DNA from 2 places in the Reticulibacter mediterranei genome. Region 1 is predicted to be linked to the other one. Evidence: a T-box and tRNA genes for the amino acid it is inferred to sense, from the RefSeq annotation. Region 1 holds a T-box; the other holds one or more tRNA genes.
What was found. The T-box of region 1 lies ahead of serS (serine--tRNA ligase). A T-box ahead of a tRNA ligase gene usually reads a tRNA of that ligase, here a tRNA-Ser.
Positions count from the first base shown of each region.

Region 2: it has a tRNA-Ser gene. The T-box ahead of serS (serine--tRNA ligase) is inferred to sense a tRNA for this amino acid. The anticodon was not compared.

Region 1 is NZ_BNJK01000001.1:2,515,329-2,521,634, reverse strand. It holds gene K3T83_RS10760 (MFS transporter) at 1-189, shown strand, start outside; gene rbsK (ribokinase) at 288-1,232, shown strand; gene K3T83_RS10750 (nucleoside hydrolase) at 1,213-2,148, shown strand; gene K3T83_RS10745 (iron-sulfur cluster assembly protein) at 2,254-2,565, shown strand; gene K3T83_RS10740 (3-keto-alpha-glucoside-1,2-lyase-like domain-containing protein) at 2,827-4,110, shown strand; T-box leader at 4,168-4,384, shown strand; gene serS (serine--tRNA ligase) at 4,475-5,758, shown strand; gene K3T83_RS10730 (isocitrate lyase/PEP mutase family protein) at 5,812-6,306, opposite strand, start outside.
Region 2 is NZ_BNJK01000001.1:6,052,999-6,059,304, forward strand. It holds gene K3T83_RS26175 (sensor histidine kinase) at 1-78, shown strand, start outside; gene K3T83_RS26180 (MBL fold metallo-hydrolase) at 84-1,061, shown strand; gene K3T83_RS26185 (sensor histidine kinase) at 1,152-2,366, shown strand; tRNA gene K3T83_RS26190 (tRNA-Trp) at 2,657-2,729, opposite strand; gene K3T83_RS58010 (hypothetical protein) at 2,947-3,102, shown strand; tRNA gene K3T83_RS26200 (tRNA-Ser) at 3,166-3,252, opposite strand; gene K3T83_RS26205 (M20/M25/M40 family metallo-hydrolase) at 3,479-4,861, opposite strand; gene K3T83_RS26210 (response regulator transcription factor) at 5,003-5,329, opposite strand; gene hemE (uroporphyrinogen decarboxylase) at 5,770-6,306, shown strand, end outside.

The sequences.
Region 1 (6,306 bases):
CTCGGTGGGCTAATCATTGCCCGTATTGGCTATCCCCCTGTGTTTGTTGCCGCAGCAATCCTCTATGTTATTGCGATTAGCCTGCTCTATTTCCGATTCCGCCATGATGAGAAACGAGACGAGCCGGGTGTGGAGCAAGTGGAGTCGGCTGATTCTATCAATCATTCCGATATCTCTTCTCCTATTTAAAGGATTGCAGAGTTCCATTGCGTTCTATCTGGACAATGATGTATGCTTTTTATGGTACTGATAATAGTGAAGCATGTCTATGTAAACTGGAGGTTGTTATGGCGCAGGGCGCGATTCTGGTTGTTGGTAGCTTAAATATGGATCAGGTAGTACGTGTGACGCGTATGCCTGTTGTGGGTGAGACGCTACTGGGGGCCGGTTCTCTCAAGCTGGTGCCAGGAGGGAAGGGCGCGAATCAGGCGGTTGCGATGGCGCGTCTGGGTGGGCAGGTTGCGATGGCCGGGCGTGTGGGTCGTGATCCCTTTGGAGAGCGCTTACTTGATGCGCTTGAGACTGAGCGGATTGATGCAAGCCTGATTGTGGCCGATCAGGACGAGGCCAGCGGCGTTGCATTTATTTTTCTTTCGCCGGACGGTGATAATTCGATTATTGTTGCGGCTGGTGCAAATATGCAGGTGGGAGAGGATGAAGAGCAATTTGCACGTATTCTGGCCGTTCTGCGTCAGGCGAGCGCGCTTGTGCTGCAATTGGAGATCCCGATTGAAACGGTCAAACGGTTGACGAAAGCAGCGGCGGAGATAGGGATACCGGTGATTTTGAATCTTGCACCAGCGCAGTCATTGCCACGCGCGACGTTAAGCGAGGTTTCTGTGCTGATCCTCAATGAGACTGAGGCGAGTATTTTGAGTGGGCAGCGGGTTGAGAGCGTGGAAGATGCGCGTATTGTGGCGGCCGTGCTGCAAGGATATGGGATTAAGACGGTGGTAATAACTCTGGGTGCGCATGGAGCTTTGTTAGTGACCATCGATGATGCTGGCAAGATGCACAATATTTATCAGGCGGCCCCTAGAGTATCGGTTGTGGATACGACGGCAGCTGGCGATTGTTTCGTTGGCGCGCTTACGGTTGCACTGACTGAGGGGCAGCCGCCCGAAGATGCGCTGCGCTTTGCTGTCCATGCCAGCGCCCTGAAAGTCACAAAGTTTGGCGCACAGTCTGGTTTACCGATGAGGGAGGAAGTTCTTGCTTCGTATCATTCTTGACACAGACCCCGGGATCGATGACGCCCTGGCATTTTTTCTGGCATTAGCTTCACCAGAAGTGCAAATTGAGGCGATTACCACTGTCAGCGGCAACGTTCATGTCGATCACACTACTCGCAATGCTCTTGCCCTGCTGACTCTGGCCGGACGCACGGATATTCCGGTTGCGCGCGGATGTGCTGATGCGCTGGTGATCCCACAGGTGCATGCGGCAGAAGTGCATGGCGATAATGGCGTAGGTGGCGTGGTACTGCCAGCACCTGCCGTACAACCTGTCGCCCAGCACGCGGTAGATCTGATTATCGAGCGTGTGCTAGCAGCTCCGGGCGAGATTACACTGGTAACGATTGGCCCTCTCACCAATATTGCGCTCGCGCTGCGGCGCGAGTCGAGTGTTGCACAGAAGGTGCGCGAAGTTGTGATGATGGGTGGCGCGGTACGGGTTCCGGGCAATGTCACTCCTTCCGCAGAGTTTAATATTTATGCCGATCCGCATGCGGCTCATGCCGTTTTCCATGCCGGCTGGCCGATGCGCCTTGTGAGTCTGGATGTTACAACGCGAGTACTGCTAGCTCGCGATCAGGTAATGACGTGGACGCAGGGAGCTGGCAAAGTGAAGACGGCAATGCGGGAGATGATGGCCTATTACTTTGATGTCTTCGCTCCTACATCTGATACTCCCCAGTTTCAGATGCATGATCCGCTCTGCCTCGCCTCAGCCTTCTGCCCTGATCTGATTACCTGGGAGCCTGCTTACGTCGATGTGGAACTGGCTGGTTCGCTGACTCTGGGCGAGACGGTTGGCTATTTCAAACCTTCTGCTCACAGGCCACCGAATATGCAGGTCTCCGCTGCTGCCGATGCCGAACGCTTTATTCGCCTGTTTCTAGAGCGCATCGATCAAACATTTCCGTAAACTGACCGATGGACTTTGACAAACCCTCGCTTATGCGCTATAGTAACGGGAGAATGTATTCCGACTTATTTACTCGGATTAACAGGAACATAAAGGAGCCGCTCGATGGCAGAGATAAATGAAGCGGAAGTGATGGATGCACTTCACGAATGTTATGATCCAGAAATTCCCGTCAATATCGTCGATCTGGGACTGGTATATGGTATAGACATAAACAATGATGAGGGGAAGGTCCATGTCACGATGACGCTTACTGCGATGGGTTGCCCGGTCGCGGGTGATGTCATGGCAGAGGTTGAAATGCGCGTGCGCGAGGTTGAGAACGTCAAGGATTGTAAGGTTGAACTAACTTTCGATCCTCCCTGGAGTCCTGAGCGCATGACTGAGGATGCCAAGTGGGAACTCGGCATGGTCTAAAGTGGAAAACTGGCACGATCTAGCAAAAAACGCGTCCAGGCGGGAAGCAAGCATTGCTATCATTCCTGCCTGGATATTTTATGTATTTTTTCTTTTCCATGGTTTTTACCCAGGAGTGGTATTTTTTGCCGTTTATTTGAGTGGTAGTCATAGATATTTATGGATATTGTGACTATGTACCTATGATTCTGGCATAAACCGATGAAGAATGTTATGCTAATGCCCAGTTACACACCATAAGATGTCTTTACGGAGATCATAATGCTGCACTGTCAAAATTGTAGAACACCATTAGTACCGGGAACAACGCAGTGTCCTGGATGTGGAAAGCCTGTCTCGCAACCATTGCCACCACCAGGTAACCAGAGCAGCTATAATCCGCCGTCCTGGGTGGGTCAGGCGCCGCCAGGGAGATCTAATAATCCACCATCGATGGCAGGTCAGGCACCACCAGGAGGATATAATCCGCCATCCTGGGCGGGTCAAGCACCGCCGGGAGAAAATAGTCCATCATTATGGGAAGATCAGACCAGGGTTGAAAGCGGAGTTGGTTCATTTGGCGCGTTTGGTTCTTCCAGGGAAGCTATACCTGCTCCATCGCCCAATGCCTTTGAGTCATCGTGGAATGCTCAGCCTCAGCAACCGCCGCCCTATGCCCATGCTTCTGCGCCTTTGCCTCCGCCTGCTTCATCATTTCCTCCACCGTCACCACCACCTCCGGGGATGTCGAAGAGGATGTTTCTTACGCTCATTGTGCTGGCTGTGCTAGTTATTCTCAGTGGCATCATGCTGGTCTTTTATACTGAAGTGGCGCGTCCTGCACAGTTGCGAGCTAATGCCACCGCTACGATGCAGTCCTTCACCGCTTCTACCGCGACTGCGAACGTCTATGCTACGGGAACGGCACATGTCACCGCAACGGCGCATGCAAAGGCCACAACACAAGCGAAAGCAACAGCTACTGCTATTCAGAGTGTCTATGCGAATGCGACCTCTGGCTCTCCGGCCTTTGGCTCTTCGCTAGCTTATCAGGATGATGGAAACTGGGATACCTACGATGCGGTTGGTGGTGGCGGTTGCGCTTTCAGGGATGGAGCGCTGCACTCTACTATCATGAAGAAAAGCTTCTACGTGCCTTGCTTTGCTAAAGCCACTGATTTCGACAATTTCGCGCTTGAGACCGAGGTGACGATTGTGAAGGGCGATGAAGGAGGAGTGATTTTTAGGGGGAACGATAAGACCTCGAAGTTCTATTATTTTCGCATCGGACGTGATGGCTTCTACAGTCTCAATGTGTCAAAAGACGATAAAAATAGCACTCCCTTGCTCTATGATACCAGTTCTGCTATCAAGAAAAAGGCGGGCGATATGAATCTGTTGACAGTCATAGCGCGTGGCAAGCAGATCTATTTATTTATCAACAAGCAATTTGTGGCAGGCACTACTGATGGCAGTTACAGTGCAGGCGAAATCGGTGTATTTGCCGGTAATAATGGTAATGAAACCGATGTTGCTTTTAGCAATGTTCACGTCTGGAGCCTCTAGTCTGGTGGTTGACAAATCGCATGCAGACTGGTATGCTCTCTGCAAAGAACTATAGAACAAAAGGCGATGAACGGGATAAGTACCTTTTGCTGCATGACAGAGAACTGCGGGTTGGTGTGACGCAGTAGCAAGCAGAAGCGAAATCCACCTGTGAGCCTTACGCGATGAGCGTTTACGGTTGCCCCCGTTAGCAGGCAGGAATGAGTTTCATTCGATTGAGTGAAAGAATCAAGGTGGCACCACGATTGCGCCTTTCAGCGTCGTCGTCCTTCAGGACGAGGCGCTTTTTTATTGCTGTTTTTTCTACTCATACAGATGTTCAACAGGACTGGTTGTATGGTAGAGATACAAAGAGGAGTAGGATATGCTTGACTTGAGCTTTATTCGTAATCATCCCGATGCCGTCAAAGAGGCGGCGCGCTTGAAAAACAATCCCATTGATATTGACGCTTTGCTGGCACTCGATCAGGCTGTGTTGACGTTGCAGCGCGAAGTGGAAGAGGCGCGCGCTCAACAAAACCAGCTCTCGAAGCGCATTCAACAGGCGAGCAAAGAGAAGAATGTCGAACTGCGCACAACGCTACTGGCCGAAGCGAAGGGGCTGGCAGAGTTGATTAAAGAGAAAGAGCCGCAACTGACAAAGCTCCAGGAGGATCGCCATCAGTTTCTCTTGCTTGTGCCAAATATCCCTGATCCCAGCGCACCCATTGGCAAAGATGAGAACGATAATGTGCCCTTCAAATACTGGGGAGAGAAGCCCTCGTTCGATTTTGAGCCGCTAGATCATTACGATCTGATGCAAAAGCTGAATATGGTGGATATCGAGCGAGCGGTCAAAGTAGCGGGGAGCCGCAGCTATGTTCTCAAAGGCGATGCGGCCCGCCTGGAACTGGCGCTGATGAACTTCGCGCTTGATCGTATCGCCAGCAAGGGATTCACCCCACTGATTGTGCCTGCGATGGCACGCGAGGATTGCTTCATTGGCAACGGGCAATTTCCAAAGGGGCGCGATCAGGTCTATGAGCTTGAGGGAGAGGATTTGTATCTGGTTGGCACCGCCGAGGTTCCAATTACGGGCATGTATAAAGATGAGATTATCAAGGGCGAAGAGCTGCCTATGACGTTTGTTGGCTTCTGTCCCTGCTTCCGCAAAGAGGCCGGCACCTATGGCAAGGATACGCGCGGCGTCTTTCGCATTCACCAGTTTAACAAGGTAGAGCAGTATGTCATCTGTGAGGCCGATCATAATGAGTCGGTGAAATGGCATGAGCAGTTGTTGAAGAACTCGGAGGAGTTGATTCAGGCGCTTGGTCTGCCGTATCGCGTGGTCAATGTCTGTACTGGCGATATGGGCGATGGCAAAGTTGGTATGTATGATCTGGAATGCTGGGTTCCCAGCGAAGGACGCTATCGTGAGACTCATTCGTGTTCGTACTTCCACGATTGGCAGGCGCGGCGCGTCAATATGCGCTATCGTGACGCAGAGGGCAAGGTCAAATTTGTCCATACGCTCAACAACACCGCCATCGCCTCGCCGCGTATTCTGATCCCACTGCTTGAGATCCATCAGCAGGCCGATGGCAGTGTTCGTATTCCAGATGCGTTGCGTCCCTATATGGGTGGTCAGGAGTATATCAGACCGCGCTAGAACGATGTCTCTGTGAGCAGATAAGATGGAGAGCTCATTTCTATCTTATCTGCTCAATTGTTTGGCTGAAAGAGCTTCCAGGCGGCGGTGAAATCATAGGCATGTTGAGCCATCTGTTCATAGGTTCCCTGAGTGTGTAGTTCTTGGGCAATATCGCGCATCAGACCCATTGTTGCAAGCATGGCCGCACCTCCAATACTGACACGAGCGACTCCCAACTGAAAGAGTTGTGGGGCAGAGGGTGCCCCAGGCCCGGCCATGATATTGAGGGGTCCGGGGATCTCACGCACCAACACTTGTATAAGCGCTGGATCGATGACGCCGGGGACAAAGATGCTGTTTGCACCTGCCTCAAGATATGCTCTAGCCCGGCGAAGAGTGTCTTCCAGACGTGTGGCCTCCTGTCCAATCTGAAAAAGATAGGTGTCGATACGCGCGTTGATGACCAGTAGCAGATCCGCATTGCTGGCAGCTTCACGGGCTGCTCTGATGCGTTCGACCTGTTCTTCAAGCGTGTATAGTGGTTTGAGTATGCCAGTGTTATCTTC
Region 2 (6,306 bases), 3.5 Mb from region 1:
AGCGTTGTTGGTCAGGGATCAACCTTCTGGTTCACACTACCGTTGGTTCAACAAGAAGAGAGAAATCCAGGAGAATAAAAGACGTGAAGATACGTAATCTAGCGCTGGCAGGTGCTATTTCACTTGGTGCTCTAGGTGCAGGTATAGCACTAAAGAGCTTTTTACCACAAAAATTTCCTGTGACGCCTGAGCTGGAGCAGCCGGAGAAGATGTTAAATACTGCTGATTTCCCGGCGATTGAGGTTTCGTTTTTACGCTGTGCCAGTGTTACCTGGCCCGAGCCTGTGATGGTGCGCGGAACCACCTCGCTTGCGCCCTGTCGGATCGGTTACAGTGCGGTGTTGATACGCCATCCCCAGGCAACCTTTCTCTATGATACCGGGCTTTGCGGCGATATCTACTTATTTCTACGTGAGCAATCGCTTTTCTTCCGTTCGACGCTGGCACGCTTTACCTTTGAGCAATCGCTGGCCGGCCATTTGAAACGTCTGGGTGTACGACCCTCCGATCTGGATTTTGCATTGATATCGCATCTGCATTGGGATCATATCTCCGGTGTTCCCGATATTCCGATGGTGCCTTTGCGTATTGCGCGTGTGGAATATGAGGACGCGCATTTGGATCTTAAAGATCGGCGTCGGCAACTGTTGCGCAGCCTCCTGGGAGAAAATAATATTACGTTGTTTGAATGTAGTGGGCCTCCTTATGAGGGATTTTCCGCCAGTCTGGATCTCTTCGGCGATGGGTCAATTGTGCTTGTGCCTTTGCCTGGCCATACTTCCGGTAATATGGGGATGTTTATCAATCGTTCCAATGGGTCGCGCCTCTTCCTGCTTGGTGATGCCGCACATCTCGCTCAGAACTATCTCTTGCCGGCCACTCCACATGCTATCTTCTGGTCTAGAGTGACCTGGAACGACGTGATTGCTCGTAAGACGCTGCTTGATCTGCATCGCTTCTCTTTTCGTCATCCCGAAGTCACGCTGATCCCTATGCATGATGCGCAATTGCAGGAGGCTTGTATGCAGGTTGAGCAGCAGTCCTTGTTTGGTGTTCACTGATAACGTGGCCCGGCGTCAATTTGCCCAAACCTTATCGGTATGTTACACTGCATATTACAGGGATATTGTGCGTACGATGGTGGGATAAGAATGAGAGCTACCCATACCGATGTTTATATTGATAGCCGGGGGCGCCGTCTCGAACGGATGAGTCTGGCGCAACGAAAGGCTCTGCGCCGCCAGTATAAGGCGAAGATACCAGTTTGGCGTCAGCCGCTTGTCGGCTATCTCGCTAGCGTTCCCCTGGTAGCACTTGCTCTATTGACTACCAGTACGCTTAGAGGAGCGCTGGGTGATTTTCACTTTCCCAGCGCTTTGCTTATACTGGCAGTGCTGATTGTTGCGACTGTCTGGGGGGTTGGCCCCTCGCTGTTTACCCTGTTCTTGAGTGCGGTTCTGCTTGAATACAATTTTGCGCTCCCACCCAATCAGTTTCTCATCAGGAATTGGGTAGATGGTGTGCAGTTGTTGCCTTTCCTTGTCTCCGGTATGATCGTGGCGATCATTACGGCCCAACGTGAGCGCGCCCGCTTAAAGACGCTGATGGCCGAGCAGGAGTTGCAGGAGTATGCGCAAGAGTTGGAGGAGATCAATAGGAAACTGGAAGATGCCAGTCAGATGAAGGATCGTTTTCTCTCGATTGCTTCTCACGAACTCAAGACGCCAATTACCACCATTCGCGGTCAGGCCCAGTTAGCGCTGCGTCGTCTCTCCAAGCAGCGGTCGTCGCCAGATAATCTGGAGGGGGTGCAGAGCGCTTTAGAGCGCATCAACGATCAGACCTCGCGCCTGACTTCCTTGATTGATGAACTGCTTGATGTCAGCAGTATTCGCAATGGCAAAGCCGAGTTGCGTAAACGCCGGACCGATCTAAGGGATATTTGTCGCGAGGTGGTGGAGGATCAGCGTTTGTTAACTGGCCGTTCAATTCTTCTGGATATGCCCTCTGAGCCGGTGAAGCTCTCGATTGATGCTGATCGTATTTCTCAGGTGCTTGTCAATCTGGTCAGCAATGCCGTGAAGTACTCGCCCGAAGAGAGTGCTGTGGAGGTGTGTGTGCAGCAGGAGCCAGAGGATGTACTCATTCAGGTTCGCGATTATGGTAAAGGCATTCCAGAGGATCAGCAGGCGCAAATCTTCGAGACCTTCTATCGTACTCCTGATGCAGAGGCATCGACCAAGCAGGGCTTAGGGCTTGGTCTGGCGATTTCCAGAGAGATCGTCGAGCGGCACGAGGGCCAGATCTGGTGCGAGTCGCAACCCGGCAAGGGCAGCAGCTTTTTTGTGAAGCTACCCTTGCGCTAACGACATCTTGATTGATGCAGGCCCGCATTTTTATCTTTCCAATTAAAATCTTCGATGTCTTTTATTTGATCACAGCCACGACAATGTTTTGTAGGCATGTTTTTCTCCCTGTATTTTGTTGAGGAAGGACAAATGTTCTTGCTGTGGATAGTATAAAGCTGAATTGTAGAAAATCAATTACCAGGTGCTTATCAGAAAAATATCTTGGAGATATCAGGAGGAGAAAGTGGTGTGTAGCTGTAAAAATGGCAAGAAAAAACCGCTTGAATCCTGGATTCAAGCGGTTTTGACAGGGGCGAGAGGACTCGAACCCCCGACCGGCCGTTTTGGAGACGGCTGCTCTACCAACTGAGCTACACCCCTAAGTTCGTGAAATGATAATAGCAGAGAACGCAACATTTGTCAATACCCTGAGATACTCCTTATTGTCTGCCCCATAATTTGCCAATCAATCCCTCGCGTTTAAACCTTCTGTACTATCTCTGTTACGGCGAATAGGCGTGGGATAAATCTTAAGAAAACATATATAGGAAAGGCTGAGTATTTTGCGGTGTATCTTCCTGATAATGGAAAGGTTTACATGGTAAAAGTTGATGAAGCTCCTACAAGCTCGAATATGACGCTGCGTTTTAAAAGTGCAGGCCTTGTTCGCGGCAACCATAAAAGTACTCGTGTGGTTCCATATGAGGAAATAGATGCTCTGCGTTTTCACTGGGCAGAAGATTATGAAATTTAACAAAAAGAGGTACAACACTCGGACGAAGGGGGAAAGCTCGGCTGGAAAGTAAAATACTTAAGGCGGAGAGGGAGGGATTCGAACCCTCGGAGGGATTGCTCCCTCAGCGGTTTAGCAAACCGCCGCACTAGGCCACTATGCGACCTCTCCATGTAGATGGCTCTTTCTTAAAGAACCGCTTTATCGGGTCTTAGTATAAGGCACGGCGCACTAATTGTCAAGGTATTTTCTGGATATTTTCTGAGCAACGAAGAAGATTGATCCAGGACAGACAATACTTCTCCTGATTTATCCTTTTCTCGTATAGGGGTTTGCCTGTGTCACATCATGCGAGGTTTTACGTCGTAAAACCTCGCATGATGCTATTGCATACTACTTACATTGCTGCAAATTCGGCCAGTAGCGCGGCGACGTGCTTGATGTTTAGAATGTAGTCGTCCACGCGAATATTTTCGTTGGGCGCGTGGGTGCGCGATTCGCTATGACCGACGCCAGCACCGCCAATCGCCGGAATGCCATAGCGCTGGCTGAGTGCCTCCATCGGTCCGGTGCCAGCAGTGCGAACCTGGACATGCGGCTCTATGCCATAGATCGTGCGAGCAGAACGTACCAGTGCCTCTAACAACGGAGTATCGATTGGACTCTGTCCCGGATATTCCGTCCCTTCTAGTTCAATCACCTCTACGTCATCAAAGCCCCGCTCTGTCAGATAGCGTCTCAGATGACCCAGAATCTTCTGAGGATCTTGATCGGGCACCAGTCGGAAGTCGATTTTGACGCCGGCGATTGCAGGTATGACCGTCTTTGAGCCGGAGCCGCTATAGCCGCCCCAGATGCCACAGATGTTGCAGGTTGGCGCGTAGAGCAGTCGTTCGGTCGGTGTTGTCTGACTTCCAGATGGCCCAGGGAGGATCGCGCTTTCCCAGCTCTTCTGGTATGCCTCGACATTGACTGGGAAGCGTGCCAGAAGTTCTCGCTCGCGTTCGCTCGGTGCTTTGACATCATCGTAAAAGTGAGGGATAAGGATATTTCCCTCCGCATCTCGCAGCGCATTCAGGGCCGCGATAAGCCTCCAGACCGCATTGGGAGCGAGTGGAGCATTGCTGGAATGCAGATCGTAGGCCGTGCCTCGCGTACGCAATTCGATGTAGAGGATGCCTTTGACCCCGGCATAGATGCCCAGCGCTCCTTCTGCATCGCGATAACCAGTTTCCCACAGGCAGGCATCGGCATTGATGAGATCACGATTGGCAGCAGCGAATGAACCAAGGTGGGGGCTGCCGATCTCTTCTTCCCCTTCAAATAGAAACGTTACATGACAGGGCAATGACCCATATACCTCACGCCATGCACGCGCTGCCCAGAGACGTGCAACCAGATTTCCTTTGTTGTCGGCAACGCCTCGCGCATAGAGATAGCCATCGTGGATGGTGGCATCAAAGGGTGGAAAGCTCCAGGCGTCGAGAGGCTCTGGCGGCTGTACATCATAGTGATTGTAGATTGCCAGACGACGCGCTGAATCTCCTGCAAGCTGTCCGACGACGACCGGATAGCCCTCTGTTGCGATGATCTGCGTCGCAGCACCAAGCTCGCTCAGTGAGGCCTCTACCATCTTTGCCATCTCTTCCATACCCCAATTTTGAGCGGCAACGCTTGGTTGACGGCAGAACTGTTGAAGATGGGTGAGAGCGGCATCGCGGTGCGAGTCGATCCAGGCGAGGACGGGCGCGAGTTGTTGCATTCGTTCTGACTGTGGCATAAGGCCAGCTCCTTTTGCTGTAATATCACAAGTGGAGGATCAAAGAAAAGATGTATATCTGTGCGGCTCATCACTCCATTGGCATAGATGGAGTGATGAGCCGATATAGCAAATTATACACTCAACTTGAGGCCGTTTTCCTCAAGCACTGATCGAATCGACCATATCCAGCAATTGAGCCAGGTGGAAGGGGATTTTGCGTATGATGGGGAGGCGAAGTTTTTGAGCCAGGTCAATATTCCACTCGTGAAAGGTCAGTATAAGCACTGGGAGATGTTGGCGCTGTGTCAGCCGCCAGATAGCAGGAAAGGCTTGCCCTTGCTCTCCTGGTTCGATAATCACAAGATCGCAACAAGAAAGTGTTTCAGGAGCCTCTGGATAGACATCTACTTCGTGTCCGTCCAGTTCCAGCGCATGCTGTACAATGTCCCGTATAGACAGTTCCTCTTCGATCACCACAATATGCATACTTCTACTCCTTGCTCTTGTATAAGAGCCTCTACAACCTTCATCACAATTCGCATTACTATAGCATAGAAAATATTTGTGACGCATTAAAATATCGTTTGAATTATCATATGAAAAACAAATTGATAAGAATGTAGTAAGTAATGAGGCAATAATGAATACTTGAGCTTCGTAAAATATATAAAAATAAGTGTTATACATGAATAATTTGGCCTGTATTATTATATTTGCTGCTAGTACTATTGGATAAGAGTAAGGTGATAAATTCTGGAAAATCTTTGTCAAAATATGCAGAAGCTAGAGATTTTGTGAGATTTGTAGTTGCAATGCCGGGGTAATCACGTTATGATATGAAATATTCTGAATAAAATCGATGAGAAAATACCTGCATATACATTTGCTGGTTGGTGATCTCTTACATTGAGAAGTAAGGAAGATGTATGCCACAGTTTTCGCTCTCCTCGCCGGCGCAGACGAATGCCAGTCTCGTTCGTTTTTTGAATGCCTGCCATAGCCGACCTGTTGATGCTACTCCCGTCTGGTTTATGCGTCAGGCCGGTCGCTACATGTCTGAATATCGTGCATTGCGAGAAAAATATAGCATTCTAGAAATGATTAAGACCCCGGAACTGGCCTGTGAAGTCACAATGCAGCCAATACATGCTATGAACGTGGACGCTGCCATCATTTTTGCCGATATCTTGCCCCCTCTGGAAGCGATGGGCCTGCACCTGGAATTTGTCAAAGGTGAGGGGCCAGTAATCCATAATCCCGTGCGCACCAGGGCAGACGTAGAGGCGCTGAGAGTGGCGAATCCCCAGGAGCATCTCTGGTTTACGCTTCAGGCGGTGCGGCTTGCTCGCAAAGAACTGGACCCACGCGGTATTCCACTGATCGGCTTCAGTGGTGCCCCTTTTACGCTGGCATCGTACGCTATCGAGGGTGAAGGTAGCCGTTCGTATGTCCTCACCAAAGGA